Regions from separate parts of the [Rhizobium] kunmingense genome, predicted to be linked through region 3. Evidence: predicted binding sites of a transcription regulator. Region 3 holds the regulator's gene; each other region holds the start of a gene.

Region 1 (5,359 bases), 240 kb from region 3:
AAGCACTGCTTTCCAAGACGCGGGAATCGACCGAGGCGCTCTACCGCCTGACATCAGCACTACGGGACGGGCGCGAGGGGCATGAGGAATTCCGGCTGCTGCAGCCGCTTGGCCGCTCGACCGGCAATGGCGCGGACGCCCATTGGTACCGGCTGAAGGCCCGCATCATGGGTGCGACCGGCCCCAAGGCGCTGGATATCTGGGAAATAACCGACATCACGTCCGAACGCGACGACCAGGAGCGTTTCTTCCGCGAATTGCAGAATGCCATCGATTATCTCGATCACGCGCCGGTCGGTTTCTTCTCCGCCGGCCGTAAGGGCGAGATCTTCTATCTGAATGCGACGCTTGCCGAATGGCTGGGACTTGATCTCACCAAATTCACGCCGCAATCGATGACGATTTCCGATCTTGTCGCCGGCGAGGGCATGGCGCTGATCCAGTCGGTGCAAGCCGCCCCGGGCAACAAGCGCACCGAGACGCTCGATCTAGATCTGCGCCGCGCCAACGGCCAGAGCCTGCCGGCACGGCTGGTGCACAGCGCCAGCGCCATGCGTGACGGCGCCCCCGGCGACAGCCGCACGGTGGTGCTGATGCGCGCCGCAAAGGGCGGCGAGGGCGACCAGTCGGCCTCGGCCATGCGCTTTACCCGTTTCTTCAACAATACGCCGATGGCGATCGCCTCGGTCGACGGCAATGGCCGCATCCTGCGCATCAATGCGCCCTTCCTGCGCCTGTTCGCCGGCATCGTCTCGCGCGACGATGTCGATACCGGTGCCGCAGAGCTGGAACGGATCGTTCACGACAGCGCCCGCAGCCTGCTGATGGAAGCGCTTGCCGCCGCCAAGGATCGCCAGGGGGACATCACCCCGATCGAGAGCCGCTATCCTGGCGACGAAAACCGCTATGTCCGCTTCTATGTGCATGCGGTGATCGACGAGAGCGACGAGGCGCCGGAAGAGGCGGCGATCGTCTATGCGGTCGAGACGACCGAGCAGAAGGCGCTGGAAACCCAGATGGCGCAGACCCAGAAGCTGAATGCCGTGGGCACGCTGGCCGGCGGTATCGCACACGACTTCAACAACGTGCTGACCGCCATCCTGTTGTCCTCCGACCATCTTCTGTTGCAGGCACGCCCATCGGATGCGAGCTTCGCCGATCTGATGGAGATCAAGCGCAATGCCAACCGCGCCGCGGTTCTGGTGCGCCAGCTGCTTGCCTTCTCGCGCAAGCAGACGATGCGGCCGGCGGTGCTGAACCTCACCGACGTGGTTGGCGACCTTCGCATGCTGGTCGACCGGCTGATCTCCGGCACCAATGTCAAGCTGGAGGTCGATTACGGCCGTGACCTGTGGCCAGTGCGCACCGATCTTTCGCAGTTCGAACAGGTGCTGATCAACCTCTGCGTCAACGCCCGCGATGCCATGCCGGGCGGCGGCACGATCCTGATCAAGACGCGCAATGTGACGGCCGACGACGTCGGCTCGTTCCATCAGGCCGATCTGCCGAGCGAAGACCTTGTGATGATCGAGGTCTCCGACAACGGAACCGGTATTCCGCCGGAAATCATGGACAAGATCTTCGAGCCCTTCTTCACCACCAAGGAAGTGGGCAAGGGAACCGGCCTCGGCCTGTCGATGGTCTACGGTATCGTCAAGCAGTCCGGCGGCTACCTCTATCCCGAATCTGACCTCGGCAAGGGCACCAGCTTCCGCATCTTCCTGCCACGTCACGTGCCGGAAGTCGTGCCGGTCAGCGCAACGCCCGCGCTGGCGGATGCCGCAGTTGCGGCCCAGAAGGTCCAGGCGCTTGCGGCAACAGCGTCTGCCGAACCCGTCGATCTCACCGGAAAATCGGCCGTAGTCCTGCTCGTCGAGGACGAGGAGGCGGTGCGTCGCGGCGGCAAGCGGATGCTTGAGACGCGCGGCTATACGGTGCATGAGGCCGGCTCCGGCACGGAAGCGCTCGACATCATGGACGAGTTGGACGGCAAGGTGGATATCGTCGTCTCCGACGTCGTCATGCCTGAAATGGACGGCCCGACACTGTTGACGGAATTGCGCAAAACCTATCCGGACCTGAAATTCATCTTCGTCTCCGGCTATGCGGAGGATGCCTTTGCCCGCAATCTGCCGGCCGACGCCAAGTTCGGCTTCCTGCCCAAGCCGTTTTCGCTAAAGCAGCTTGCGGTTGCCGTCCGGGAAATGCTCGATTCGGAATAGCGCGTCATTTGCCGCGACACATCTCGCGCAGGCATCTGCGAGGCGGCCAAGAGGCTGATTTGAAACGCTGTTTCCACAGCTCCTTGCCGCCGTGAACAAGAGTGGAACGAAGGCGAAATAACGGTTTCGCTGCAAGGGCTTGAATGGCTCTTGCAAAACAGGAACAAAATGAGTACAAAACTCCCATCGGCTGCTTCATTGCTTGCGCGGCGGCAATAACCTAAAGGTGGGAACTCATGGCACAGAACACATTGCGGCTCGTAGAGGAAAAAGGCGTGGACAAGAGTAAGGCCCTGGAAGCGGCACTGTCGCAGATTGAAAGATCCTTCGGCAAAGGATCGATCATGAAGCTTGGTTCGAACGAGAATATCGTTGAGATCGAGACGGTATCGACCGGCTCTCTCAGCCTCGATATCGCGCTCGGCATCGGCGGCCTGCCCAAGGGCCGCATCATCGAGATCTATGGTCCGGAAAGCTCGGGCAAGACGACGCTGGCGCTGCAGACGATTGCGGAAGCCCAGAAGAAGGGCGGCATCTGCGCCTTCGTCGACGCCGAACACGCGCTCGATCCGGTCTATGCCCGCAAGCTTGGCGTCGATCTGCAGAACCTTCTGATCTCGCAGCCGGATACCGGCGAACAGGCGCTCGAAATCACCGATACGCTGGTTCGCTCCGGCGCCGTCGACGTTCTCGTCGTCGACTCGGTTGCAGCCCTGACGCCGCGTGCCGAAATCGAAGGCGAGATGGGCGACAGCCTGCCGGGTCTTCAGGCCCGCCTGATGAGCCAGGCGCTGCGCAAATTGACCGCATCGATCTCCAAATCGAAAACGATGGTGATCTTCATCAACCAGATCCGCATGAAGATCGGCGTCATGTTCGGTTCGCCGGAAACGACGACGGGCGGCAACGCGCTGAAATTCTATGCCTCTGTCCGTCTCGACATCCGTCGCATCGGCCAGGTCAAGGAGCGCGAGGAAGTTGTCGGCAACCAGACCCGCGTCAAGGTCGTCAAGAACAAGATGGCGCCTCCCTTCAAGCAGGTCGAATTCGACATCATGTATGGCGAAGGCGTATCCAAGACCGGCGAACTCGTCGATCTCGGCGTCAAGGCGGGAATCGTGGAAAAATCCGGCGCCTGGTTCTCCTACAACAGCCAGCGCCTCGGCCAGGGGCGCGAGAACGCCAAGACGTTCCTGAAGGACAATCCGGAAGTGGCGCGCGAGATCGAAACGTCGCTGCGCCAGAATGCCGGCCTGATCGCCGACAAGTTCCTGCAGAACGGCGGACCGGATGCAGGCGAGGGTGGCGACGACGACGCATAGTCGCTCGACGGTTTTTCAATCGGAGGCGAAGCGGTTCCGCCGCACTCGGAAGGCCTGTAAGGGCTTCTTGACCGCTTGCTCTGGCCGGTCGCCATCGAAAGATGTGCGGCCGGTTTTCTGTTCGGCTGGACAGTTTTGGATGTCGGCGATACAAGCCTCTGGACTTCAAATGGGATTACCGCATCTGCGGTTGAAAAGGGCGTAGCATGAGCGGCGTGAATGACATCCGGTCGACCTTCCTCGACTATTTCAAGAAGAATGGCCACACGGTCCTGGACTCCAGTCCGCTGGTTCCGCGCAACGACCCGACGCTGATGTTCACCAATGCCGGCATGGTTCAGTTCAAGAACGTCTTTACCGGCCTGGAAAAGCGCCCTTATTCGACGGCGACGACCTCGCAGAAATGCGTGCGCGCCGGCGGCAAGCATAACGACCTCGACAATGTCGGCTACACCGCACGCCACCTGACCTTCTTCGAGATGCTCGGCAACTTCTCCTTCGGCGATTATTTCAAGGAGAATGCGATCGAGCTTGCCTGGAAGCTCGTGACGGAAGGTTTCGACCTGCCGAAAAACCGGCTTCTCGTGACCGTCTATTCCGAGGATGAAGAGGCTGCGACGCTGTGGAAGAAGATCGCCGGTTTCTCCGACGACAAGATCATCCGCATCCCGACCTCTGACAATTTCTGGCAGATGGGCGATACTGGTCCTTGCGGCCCCTGCTCGGAAATCTTCATCGACCAGGGCGAAAATGTCTGGGGTGGCCCTCCCGGTTCGGCGGAAGAGGATGGCGACCGTTTCCTCGAATTCTGGAACCTCGTCTTCATGCAGTTCGAACAGACCGCGCCGGGCGAGCGTTCACTCCTGCCGCGCCCGTCCATCGACACCGGCATGGGGCTTGAGCGCATGGCCTGCGTGCTCCAGGGCAAGCAGAGCGTGTTCGATACCGACCTGTTCCGCACGCTGATCGGCACGATCGAGGACGTCATGGGTGTGAAGGCCGAGGGCAGCGCAAGCCACCGCGTCATCGCCGACCATCTGCGCTCGTCCGCCTTCCTGATTGCCGATGGCGTTCTGCCGTCGAATGAGGGCCGTGGCTACGTGTTGCGCCGCATCATGCGCCGCGCCATGCGCCACGCCCAGTTGCTGGGTGCAAAAGAACCGGTGATGTACAAGCTGCTGCCGACGCTGGTGCAGGAAATGGGCCGCGCCTATCCTGAACTCGTCCGTGCCGAGGCGCTCACCTCCGAGACCCTCAAGCTGGAAGAAACCCGTTTCCGCAAGACGCTGGAACGTGGCCTTTCGCTTCTCTCCGACGCGACGACCGATCTCGACAAGGGTGACATGCTCGACGGCGAGACCGCTTTCAAGCTTTACGACACCTATGGCTTCCCTCTCGACCTGACGCAGGATGCCCTGCGTGCCCGTGAAATCGGCGTCGACATTGCCGGCTTCACCGATGCGATGGAACGCCAGAAGGCGGAAGCCCGCTCGCACTGGGCAGGCTCCGGCGACAAGGCGACGGAAACCGTCTGGTTCGAACTGAAGGAAAAGTTCGGCGCGACCGAATTCCTCGGCTACGACACCGAGCAGGCCGAAGGCGTGGTCCAGGCGATCGTTCGCGATGGCAAGGCAATCGATGCCGCAGCTGCCGGCGACGAGGTTCAGGTCGTCGTCAGCCAGACGCCGTTCTACGGTGAATCGGGTGGCCAGATGGGCGATACCGGCGTGATCTCCACCGATCATGCCAAGGTCAATGTCTCCGACACGCAGAAGAAGGGCGAAGGCCTTTTCGTTCACGTTGCCAAGGTCACCG
Region 2 (5,359 bases), 2.0 Mb from region 3:
GATCAAATTCTTCTGGGATATTCTCCTGCCGCTCTCGCGCACCAATATCGGCGCGCTCTGCGTCATCCTCTTCATCTACGGCTGGGTCCAGTATCTGTGGCCGCTGCTGGTGACCACCGACACCGGTTACTACACGCTGATGATGGGCATGAAGCGCATGGTCACGGCCCAGGACGGTGTGATCGCCTGGAACTATGTGATGGCGGGCTCGGTCATGGCCATGCTGCCCCCCATCCTGATCGTCATTTTCATGCAGCGGCTGTTCATCCGCGGCCTGACAGAAACGGAGAAGTGAAATGGCATCCATCGACGTCGAAAAAGTCGGAAAGATCTATACCGGCGGCGTTCGGGCTGTCTCGGACATCAACCTGGCGATCAAGGACGGCGAATTCATCGTGCTGGTCGGCCCGTCCGGCTGTGGCAAATCCACGCTGCTGCGCATGGTGGCCGGGCTTGAGGCGATTTCGGAAGGCACGGTGAAGATTGGCGATAAGGTGGTCAACAAGGCCGAACCGGCCGACCGCGACATCGCCATGGTATTCCAGAACTATGCGCTTTACCCGCATATGACGGTGCGACAGAACCTGGAATACGGCCTGAAGAACCGCAAGACGCCGAAGGCCGAGATCGATGCGCGCGTGACGGAAGCCGCCCGCATGCTGGAGATCACCCAGTATCTCGACCGCAAGCCGCGTGCGCTTTCCGGCGGCCAGCGCCAGCGCGTCGCCATGGGCCGCGCCATCGTCCGCAAGCCGGCCGTCTTCCTCTTCGATGAGCCGCTGTCCAACCTCGACGCCAAGCTGCGCGTTTCCATGCGCGGCGAGATCAAGCGCCTGCAGCGCCGTCTCGGCACGACGTCACTCTACGTTACCCACGACCAGCTGGAGGCGATGACGCTCGCCGATCGCCTCGTGGTGTTGAACGGAGGGCAGATCGAGCAGGTCGGCGCACCGCTCGAAGTTTACCACAGGCCGGCCTCGACCTTTGTTGCAAGCTTCATCGGCTCGCCGGCCATGAACCTCGTCAAGGGCGAGCTGCATGGCGACAAGCTAGCGATCGGCCCGGCGATGATCGACCTTGCCGGCTTCGCGCCGGCATCCGGCGCGGTTACCGTCGGCATGCGGGCAGAGGACGTCCGCTTTGTTGCAGCCGGACCGAACACGCTGCCGTTCAAGACCGAATATGCCGAGGAACTGGGAGCGCAGCGCCTCGTTCACGGCCTGATCGGCGATCAGCCGGTGACCGTGGCGGTCTCTTCGGAAGCCGAACTCGGAGATCAGATGCAGGTGGCGGTCGAGCGGTCACGATTGCATTTCTTCAACGCCGAGACCGGCAGACGGATCGAGACGCCGGCCCCGGCGTCGGATCTCGCTGGGGCGTCCGCACCGGCGGCCCAGCCGGTCGGCTGAGATCAGATTGCCAAAGGGCGACGTGTGGGCCTTCATTTATCATGCGGCCGGGATTGTTCCCGGCCGCATTGCTTTCGGGCCATCGCCATCCTAAATCAGGCAGGCCCAAATTGAGGCGCATTCTTACTCAGGGACATATCTCATGGCGCATGTTCGCAAGGTCGCAATCCAGATGGACCATATTTCCGGCATCAACATTGCCGGCGATTCCACCTTCGCAATGACCTTGGAGGCCCAATCCCGCGGCTATGAGCTGTTCCACTATACGCCGGACCGGCTGACCATGCGCGATGGCAAGATCTTTGCAGCCGTCGAGCCGCTGCAGGTGCGCGATATCAACGGCGATCATTTCACGCTGGGCGAAAAGCAGCGGGTGGACATGTCGCAGATGGACGTCGTGCTGTTGCGCCAAGACCCGCCCTTCGACATGGGCTACATCACCTCGACGCATCTTCTGGAACGCATCCACCCCAAGACGCTTGTCGTCAACGATCCGGCCTGGGTGCGCAACTCGCCGGAAAAGATCTTCGTCACGGAATTCGCCGACCTGATGCCGGCAACGCTGATCTCGCGTGACCCGACCGAGATCGCCGCCTTCCGCCAGGAAATGGGCGACATCATCCTCAAGCCGCTCTATGGCAATGGCGGCGCCGGGGTCTTCCATTCCACCCGCGACGACCGCAACTTCACCTCGCTTCTGGAAATGTTCGGCCAGATGTATCGCGGCGAGCCCTATATCGCCCAGGCCTATCTGCCGGACGTGCGCAAGGGCGACAAGCGCATCCTGCTCGTCGACGGCGAGCCCGTCGGCGCGATCAACCGCGTTCCGGCCGAAACCGACAGCCGCTCCAACATGCACGTCGGCGGTCGCGCCGAGCCGACCGAACTGACGACGCGCGAAAAGGAAATCTGCGCCCGCATCGGACCGGCCCTGCGCGAACGCGGTTTCATCTTCGTCGGCATCGACGTCATCGGCGACTACATGACCGAAATCAACGTGACGTCGCCGACCGGCATCCGAGAAGTAAAGAAATTCGGCGGTGCCGATGTCGCGAGCCTGATGTGGGACGCGATCGAAGCGAAGAACTGATGCTTGTCGCATCTGGACCAATAGACGGGCGCCGAGGCGCCCGTTTTTTTGTTCCGTTTGTTCGATTTTTGTTCTTGTTTTAATTTCAGGCCTGTGTCAGCTTATGGTTGTGCTGGCGCGAAGGGACGTTTCTCGTAAATCGGCAGAAAGCCGGCATCCTGAAATGATATCGGGGAGCGGATCGCATGGTTTCACGCGTCAGTACGGTTGCATTCCAGGGCATTGATGGAGTTCCGGTCGACGTGCAGGTCATGATCGGACCTGGCAAGGTCGGCATGCATATTGTCGGCCTGCCGGACAAGGCGGTGGCCGAAAGCCGCGAGCGGGTGCAGGCAGCTTTGCACGCTTCGGGCCTTGCGGTGCCGCACAAGAAGGTGACGATCAATCTGGCGCCGGCGGATCTGCCGAAGGAGGGCTCGCATTTCGACCTCCCGATCGCGCTCGGCCTGATGGCGGCGCTTGGTGCCATTCCCGGCGATGCGGTGGCCGATCATGTCGTCATCGGCGAACTCAATCTCGACGGCACGTTGGCGCCTGTGGCCGGGGCGTTGCCGGCGGCAATCAGCGCCAATGCGCTCGGCAAGGGGCTGATCTGCCCGGCGGACAGCGGACCGGAGGCGGCCTGGGCCGGGCCGGATGTCGAGATTGTCGCGCCACGCAGCCTGATCGCGCTCGCCAACCATTTCCGCGGCACGCAGGTGATATCGCGACCGCACCCGGCCATTCGCGCAGCACCGGCCAACCTGCCGGATCTGGCCGAGATCAAGGGACAGGAAAGTGCCAAGCGGGCGCTCGAAGTGGCGGCGGCAGGCGGTCACAATCTGCTTTACGTCGGTCCGCCCGGGTCGGGAAAATCCATGCTGGCGGCCCGTCTTCCGTCCATCCTGCCACCGCTTTCGGCCGCCGAACTGCTCGAAGTGTCGATGATCCACTCGATAGCCGGACAACTTTCGGGTGGCAAGCTTTCCGACCGGCGCCCTTATCGCACGCCGCATCATTCGGCGACCATGGCGGCACTCGTGGGCGGTGGTTTCCGGGCACGGCCCGGCGAGGCGTCGCTTGCTCATCATGGCGTGCTGTTCCTCGACGAGTTTCCGGAATTTTCACCGCAGGTTCTCGATGCATTGCGGCAGCCGCTGGAAACGGGCGAATGCGTCATCGCCCGTGCCAATCACCGGGTATCCTATCCGGCCAACATCCAGCTCATAGCGGCGATGAACCCGTGCCGCTGCGGCATGGCGGGCGAGCCGGGTCACGCCTGCGCCCGCGGGCCACGCTGCGCTGCCGAGTATCAGGGGCGTATCTCGGCGCCGCTGATGGACCGGATCGATATCCGTATCGACGTGCCGGCGGTCTCCGCCTCCGACCTCATTCGTCCGGCGCCGGCAGAGACGAGTGCGGATGTGGCAAAGCGGGTCCTTGCCGCAAGGGAGCTGCAGCAGGACCGCTATGAGACGGCCGGCCTGCGTGGTCCGCTCACCAATGCGCGCTGCTCGACATCTCTGATCGAACAGGTGGCCGCACCTGATCCGTCTGGCCTGCAATTGCTGAGGGACGCGGCGGAGAAGCTGAGATTCTCCGCCCGTGGCTATCATCGGGTGCTGAGGGTGGCGCGCACCCTGGCCGATCTCGACGGCCAGCAGACGGTCGGCCGCCTGCATCTGGCCGAGGCGATCTCATACCGGATGGCGAGCGAGCGGCTCGCCATCGCGGCGGCATGATGGTTGCCTATTCGCCGAGGCCTTCGAAAAGCGCCGTGGAAAGGTAGCGCTCCGCAAACGAGGGAATGATCACCACGATTGTCTTGCCGGCGTTTTCGTCGCGGCTGCCGATCTCGATTGCGGCCTTGAGTGCCGCACCTGAGGAAATGCCGACGGGAACGCCCTCCAGTCTTGCGACATGGCGTGCGGTTTCCAATGCATCGGCGCTCGCGACGGTGACGACTTCGTCATAGATATGCGTATCGAGGATTTTCGGCGCAAATCCGGCGCCGATGCCCTGGATCTTGTGAGGGCCGGGTTCGCCGCCGGAAAGCACCGGGGATTCTTTCGGCTCGACGGCGATGACCTTGAGCTCGGGGTTACGGCCCTTCAAGACCTGACCGACGCCGGTGATCGTGCCGCCGGTGCCGATACCGGCAATGAAAATGTCGACCTTGCCGTCCGTGTCGTTCCAGATTTCTTCGGCGGTCGTCTTGCGGTGGATCTCGGGGTTGGCCGGATTTTCGAATTGCTGCGGAATGATCGCGTCGGGAAGCGTTGCTGCGAGTTCCTCGGCCTTGGCGATCGCGCCCTTCATGCCCTTCGGACCTTCGGTCAACACCAGCTCGGCACCGAGCAGCGCCAGCATCTTGCGGCGCTCGATCGACATCGTTTCGGGCATGGTCAGGATCAGCTTGTAGCCCTTGGCGGCGGCGGCGAAGGCAAGCGCGATGCCGGTATTGCCGGAGGTCGGCTCAACCAGCGTGGTCTTGCCCGGTGCGATCTTGCCTTGCGCCTCGAGACTTTCGATCATCGCCACGCCGATTCGGTCCTTGACCGAGGCGATCGGGTTGAAGAATTCCAGCTTAGCGAGGATCCTGGCCTTCACGCCCTTTTCCTTCGCCAGCTTGTCGAGGCTGACAAGCGGCGTGTCGCCGATCGTCTCGGTGATCGAGGAATAGATCCGGCCGCGGCCAGGTTTCTTGGCCTGTTGGTTGCCCGTGTTGTCGTCCGACATCGTCATTTTCTCCCTAAGCCCTGTGATCATGTGAGGTCTGATCGGAAAATAGGGCGCGATCAATCGCTAAGCGAGGGGACTTGTTCCCGTCCTGCAGAAAAGAGGCAAAGAAATAGCCTCGGTTTCCGTTTTTCGCGCAATC
Region 3 (5,359 bases):
GGCGTGCCGTCGAGCGCGATGAGCATCTTGTCGATATGGATCTGGCTCTCGGCATCGAAACCGCCGATCGCATCGAAGATCTCGCCATTGACGGCCTCGACGGCCTTTTCGACACCCTTGCCGCCGTAACGCTTACCGCCATCACGCAGTTCGACAGCCTCATGCGCACCGGTAGACGCGCCGGACGGCACGGCTGCACGGCCCATCGAGCCGTCTTCGAGATGAACGTCGACTTCGACCGTCGGATTGCCGCGGCTGTCGAGAATTTCGCGGGCGATGATATCGGTAATAGCAGTCAAGGGTCTCTCCTCAGATTTACAGTCACTCGGTCATTGAAATGAACCATGTTCAATGACATCCGAATTACAATGCGAGCGCTCTCAACACTTTGACCGCGCTCAACCGCCGCCCGATTGCTCAGGCGGCCTTGGCGATGGCGTCAAACGCCAGAAGCTTGTCCAGAAGCCGCGGCATGTCCTTCAGGTGAACCATGTTCGGGCCATCTGACGGTGCGTTGTCGGGGTCCTCATGGGTCTCGATGAACAGGCCGGCAATACCAACGGCCACCGCCGCGCGTGCCAAAGTCTCGACGAATTCCCGCTGACCGCCGCTGGAGCCGCCCTGCCCGCCCGGCTGCTGCACCGAATGGGTGGCGTCGAAGACGACGGGCGAACCGAGCGAAGCCATGATCGGCAGCGAACGCATGTCGGACACCAGCGTGTTGTAGCCGAAGGACGCACCGCGCTCGCACAGCATGACATTGCCGTTGCCGCTTTCGAGGAATTTCGCCTGTACGTTCTTCATGTCCCAGGGGGCCAGGAACTGGCCCTTCTTGACGTTGATCGCGCGACCGGTCTTGGCGGCCGCGACGAGCAGATCCGTCTGGCGCGACAGGAAGGCAGGGATCTGCAGAATATCGACCGTCTCGGCAACGATGCTGCACTGTTCCTCGGTGTGGATGTCGGTCAGCACCGGAAATCCGAATTCCTTCTTGAGGTCGGCGAAGATTTCCATCGCATTCTCAAGCCCGATGCCGCGCTTGCCAGCGATCGACGTGCGGTTCGCCTTGTCGAAGGAGGATTTGTAGACGAGGCCGACACCGAGCTTGTCGCAAAGTTCGACAAGCGTTCCGGCGATCATGAAGGCATGCTCGCGGCTTTCCATCTGGCAGGGCCCCGCAATCAGCGACAATCGTCCGGCATTGGAAAAGACGACCTTCTTCGTGCCCTCGCCGACGGAAACTTCTGATTTGGGGGAAACTGCCATTGTCTATTCCTCGAAGCCGAACATGACGCCCTGCCCGGCTGCCGGCTGCACGAGCACACGGCCATCCCGGCGGATGAATGCGACGTCATTAGCAGCAAGGATGATCTCTGTCACGGCCAGATCGGCGGAGCGAAAAATCAGAACCTTGCCATAAAACCCCGCAGCCGACGGATCGAATTGCAAGCCGAATTCATGGTCGAGCTGCCCTTCACCGAGAACCCGGACGCGGCCATTCTCGGCAGCAAACACCAGACCCGCCTCGGTTTCTTCCGCCTCCGCGCCAAGCACCTGGACAAGCAGCGGCACAGAGGATGAGGGATCGCGCGCCGCGAGCACCACCTCCTTGAGGCCGGTTACCGAATTCGCATGGATGCGTAAGTTGCCCATATCCTGAGGGAATGAAACCACACGCTGACAGGCGAAGGCAAAGAAATCCGGAGCCGCAGCATCCGCCGCAAAGGCGAGCCTGAAGCGGCCCTCCGCCTCATCACCATCCGGAGACTTTATGACGCGCGAAAATTCCAGCACCTCGCCCGCCGATACTCCGGCTGCGACAAAGCGTTGATCATCAGCCTCGGCATCATCACTGGCCACGACCAGCGCCGAAAGCCCCTGCCTCCCACGCTTCCCCCTGAATGCGACATCACGCGCCACGAAAACATTGCCGCGCTTGGCAGCTGCACCCGCCTTGCGCCGGTCCGCCAGCGCCAGCGGCTCCAGATAGATGCCGTCATCGAGGAAGACACAGGCGTTAGACGTCCCGAACGGATGCAGGGCATCGGGCGCCACCGTAAAGCCCAGCGCCGACAACCGGCCGCGCGCCGCAGCTAGATCGCAGACCGGCAATACGAGATGATCGATTTTCTTCGCAGTCACGCATGTCCCCCAGACATTTGTTAGCTGGAAGCTAGATTGGTCAGACAACCGACAAGCGCAAGTCCCTTTAAGCGGACAAATGGATCTGCCATTTCAGAAAGTTATGAAATCTCCACCCAAATTTAAGGACTTGCGGAACACATATGGAACATATAGTGTCCGTTCTGCATTTGTTTCAAAATCCGAAGGTGCGCATCCATGCTGACTCGCAAGCAACAGGAACTGCTTCTTTTCATCCACGAGCGGATGAAGGAGTCCGGCGTACCGCCTTCCTTCGATGAAATGAAGGATGCGCTCGACCTCGCATCCAAGTCGGGTATTCACCGCCTGATCACGGCGCTGGAAGAACGCGGCTTCATTCGCCGCCTGCCGAACAGGGCGCGCGCGCTCGAAGTCATCAAGCTGCCGGAAGCCTATGTGCCAAGCCTGCAGCCGAAGCGCGGCTTCTCCCCGAGCGTCATAGAGGGAAGCCTCGGCAAGCGTCCGGTCGAGCCCGCAGCACCTGCTCGATCCGCGCCGCTTGAGGATGCCACCTCCGCAAGCGTTCCGGTCATGGGCCGCATCGCCGCCGGCGTACCGATCTCGGCAATCCAGAACAACACCCACAATGTTTCCGTTCCGATCGAGATGATCGGCACCGGCGAACATTACGCGCTCGAGGTCAAGGGCGACTCTATGATCGAGGCCGGCATTCTCGACGGCGATACCGTGATCATTCGCAACGGCAGCACCGCCAATCCAGGCGACATCGTCGTGGCACTCGTCGATGACGAGGAAGCGACGTTGAAGCGTTTCCGCCGCAAGGGGGCATCGATCGCGCTCGAAGCGGCAAACCCGGCCTATGAGACCCGCATCTTCCCGCCCGATCGCGTCAAGGTGCAGGGCAAGCTGGTCGGCCTTATTCGCCGCTATCACTGAGACCGGGCTGACTGGTCTCCGCAGCATCACCAGACGGTGACATGGCCGTATTTGTTATGGGCACGCCGCCTGCGCGTCCGGTTGCGTCATTCGTTGCTGCGCCGGCGCTCGATGGCTGCGTGGCAAAACCGTTTGCCTCGATGGCGGCTGCAAGCCATCCGGGCAGGCTCGGGTCATATCGGTTCCCTCGCCAGTCATACTGGCGATGTATGGCCCACGGTCGTTGCGTGCCGGCAAATGACGGCGTGATTTTCCAGTTCCGGTGATCATCGATGCCATGAGCGCGGTCCGGCAGCGCGATTTCCAACGCACCGGTTTTCCTGAGCGTGGCGCCTGAAAGAAGCAGGGTACCGGATCGGCATTGATCGAAACGCGCCCTGGGAGCGATGACAAGATCAGCCACATCACAGGCCGCACCGACATAACGGCCATCGTCGAGCGCAATCACGAGCATCCCTTCCTCCGGTCCGGACTTCTGGTCCGACGCATTCGGCTCGCGCAGACCTCCGGCGTTGTCGCGAACGCGGTCCTCACCGATGCGCAGGCCGCACCAGGCCTTGGCCTCGCAGGAGAAACGAGGAGCCGTCAAGGAAGCCATGCGCCGGCGCGCAGCCGCCACGAGATCGTCCGCCAACCTCTCGTCGCCCGCCCCTTCAGGGGCAACAGTCGGAGATGGCGAAGGGTGAACCGTTTGCAACGCGGCAGCCGGGTCGAGCATGACAGGCTTGATCGGCTCAGGCAGACCAAGGGCCCTCGTCCACTGGTCGAAGACGAAGGCGGATGGGCGGGTGCGATTGACCGTCACAAGGCTCCGGTCGCGATAGGCAATGAGTGTACCGTCCTCCGAGACGAGAAGGGTGGATCCGGCATGTGAGCCGCCCTGAACAAACAGCACCAAGGCGGCGATCAGAAACGGCACGCCTGCGAGCCGAAGGCGGGTCCGCAGCAAGGCCAGCAACAACATGCCGGCCACGCCGAGCGGCAGAAACAACGCCTGCTGCTGGCCGACCAGGGCATCGCCGCGCCAACCGGCAACCGTGTGCGCGATCGCGATCACCCATTCCAGTCCCTTCGCCATCAGTGCGATAAAAGGCCCATCAAGCCCCAACGGCATCAAAAGCATGGCAACAAGCCCGGCCGGCATGACCATGAAACTGATGATCGGCATGGCGGCAAGATTGGCAGCAAGCCCATAGGTCGAAATCCGGTGAAAATGCTCGATCGAAAAGATCGCCGTGGCAAGGCTGCCGATCAACGAGGTCAGCACGATGCCGCCGACGAAGCGAGAGGATGCGGCAGCGCCCGTCACCAGAGGGTGACGAAACGGCAGCGGTTCGTGCACGCGCCGCCTTGCCCGCTCCGCCCAGAGCGCATACCCGGCCACCAGTGCAGCCGTGGCCGCAAACGACATCTGGAAACTCGGCCCCAGAATTTCCGATGGTGTCCAGGCGAGAATGATCAATGCCGAAAGCGCGACATTGCGCAGGCTGATCGACGCACGGTCGAGAAGCACGGCGACGAGCATGACCGCCATCATGATATAGGCACGCTGGGCCGAAACACCGAAGCCGGAAATCAGGTAGTAGCAGGTGACCATCGCAAGCGCACCGCACGCCGCGATCTTCTTGACCGGCAAGGCCTGCGAGACGGCGGGAGACAGAGCGAGGGCCGTGCGCAACCCGACGAAGCAGATGCCGGCGGCCAGCGCCATGTTGAGGCCGGAGATCGCGACGATATGCGCAAGCCCCGACAGCCGCAGAGCCTCGACCGTGTCCTCGGAGATCGCTCGTCTCTCGTCGGTGACAATCGCCGCCGCAAACGCGCCTGCATCGCCCGGAACCTGTTGCCGGATACGGTTGCCGATATCGGCCCGCAGCGCAAAAAGCCATCGTTCCGCCATCTGCCACAGGCCATCCGGCAATGGTTGAGCCGCATGCGCGACCGGGGCCGAATAGAAAAAGCCAACTGCACCTATGCCATCGAAATAGGCAGAAAAGGCAAAATCATGAAGGCCCGGCAATGCCGGCCCGGAGGGCGGCGAAAGACGCGCGCGGCCGGATATCACTGCGCCGTTGTCGAAGGGCGTATGCGCGCGCCTTGCAACCAGCGTCACCGTGCCCGGCGGTCGGCGAAGCCGCGGATTGGCTGTCTCCAAGAGGCTCACCGTGTAACGCATCCGTCCAGCACCTGTGACCTCGCCTCGCTCCACCCGTCCGACGATATCGGTCGTCACCGACGTATCGAGAATAACGGTCGCGTTCCGCCGGCTCTCCAGCGCGGCGAGACTCATGCCGCTCAA

What was found. The regulator LexA, encoded in region 3, represses DNA repair genes until DNA is damaged. The targets are predictions, from matches to a motif close to TGTTCNNNNTGTGTTCNG.
Region 1: the regulator LexA is predicted to act here: its motif matches at 2,382-2,399, upstream of recA (recombinase RecA).
Region 2: the regulator LexA is predicted to act here: its motif matches at 2,558-2,575, upstream of AC0JZ4_RS03965 (YifB family Mg chelatase-like AAA ATPase).

The regions. Positions count from the first base shown of each region.
Region 1 is NZ_CDRNXG010000001.1:3,075,949-3,081,307, reverse strand. Features, by position in the region: gene cckA (cell cycle histidine kinase CckA) at 1-2,222, shown strand, start outside; gene recA (recombinase RecA) at 2,459-3,544, shown strand; gene alaS (alanine--tRNA ligase) at 3,751-5,359, shown strand, end outside.
Region 2 is NZ_CDRNXG010000001.1:783,361-788,719, reverse strand. Features, by position in the region: gene ugpE (sn-glycerol-3-phosphate ABC transporter permease UgpE) at 1-295, shown strand, start outside; gene AC0JZ4_RS03975 (sn-glycerol-3-phosphate import ATP-binding protein UgpC) at 297-1,409, shown strand; gene gshB (glutathione synthase) at 1,552-2,499, shown strand; gene AC0JZ4_RS03965 (YifB family Mg chelatase-like AAA ATPase) at 2,685-4,220, shown strand; gene cysK (cysteine synthase A) at 4,228-5,217, opposite strand.
Region 3 is NZ_CDRNXG010000001.1:2,832,600-2,837,958, reverse strand. Features, by position in the region: gene eno (phosphopyruvate hydratase) at 1-299, opposite strand, end outside; gene kdsA (3-deoxy-8-phosphooctulonate synthase) at 418-1,266, opposite strand; gene AC0JZ4_RS13680 (VOC family protein) at 1,270-2,142, opposite strand; gene lexA (transcriptional repressor LexA) at 2,341-3,060, shown strand; gene AC0JZ4_RS13670 (ComEC/Rec2 family competence protein) at 3,041-5,359, opposite strand, start outside.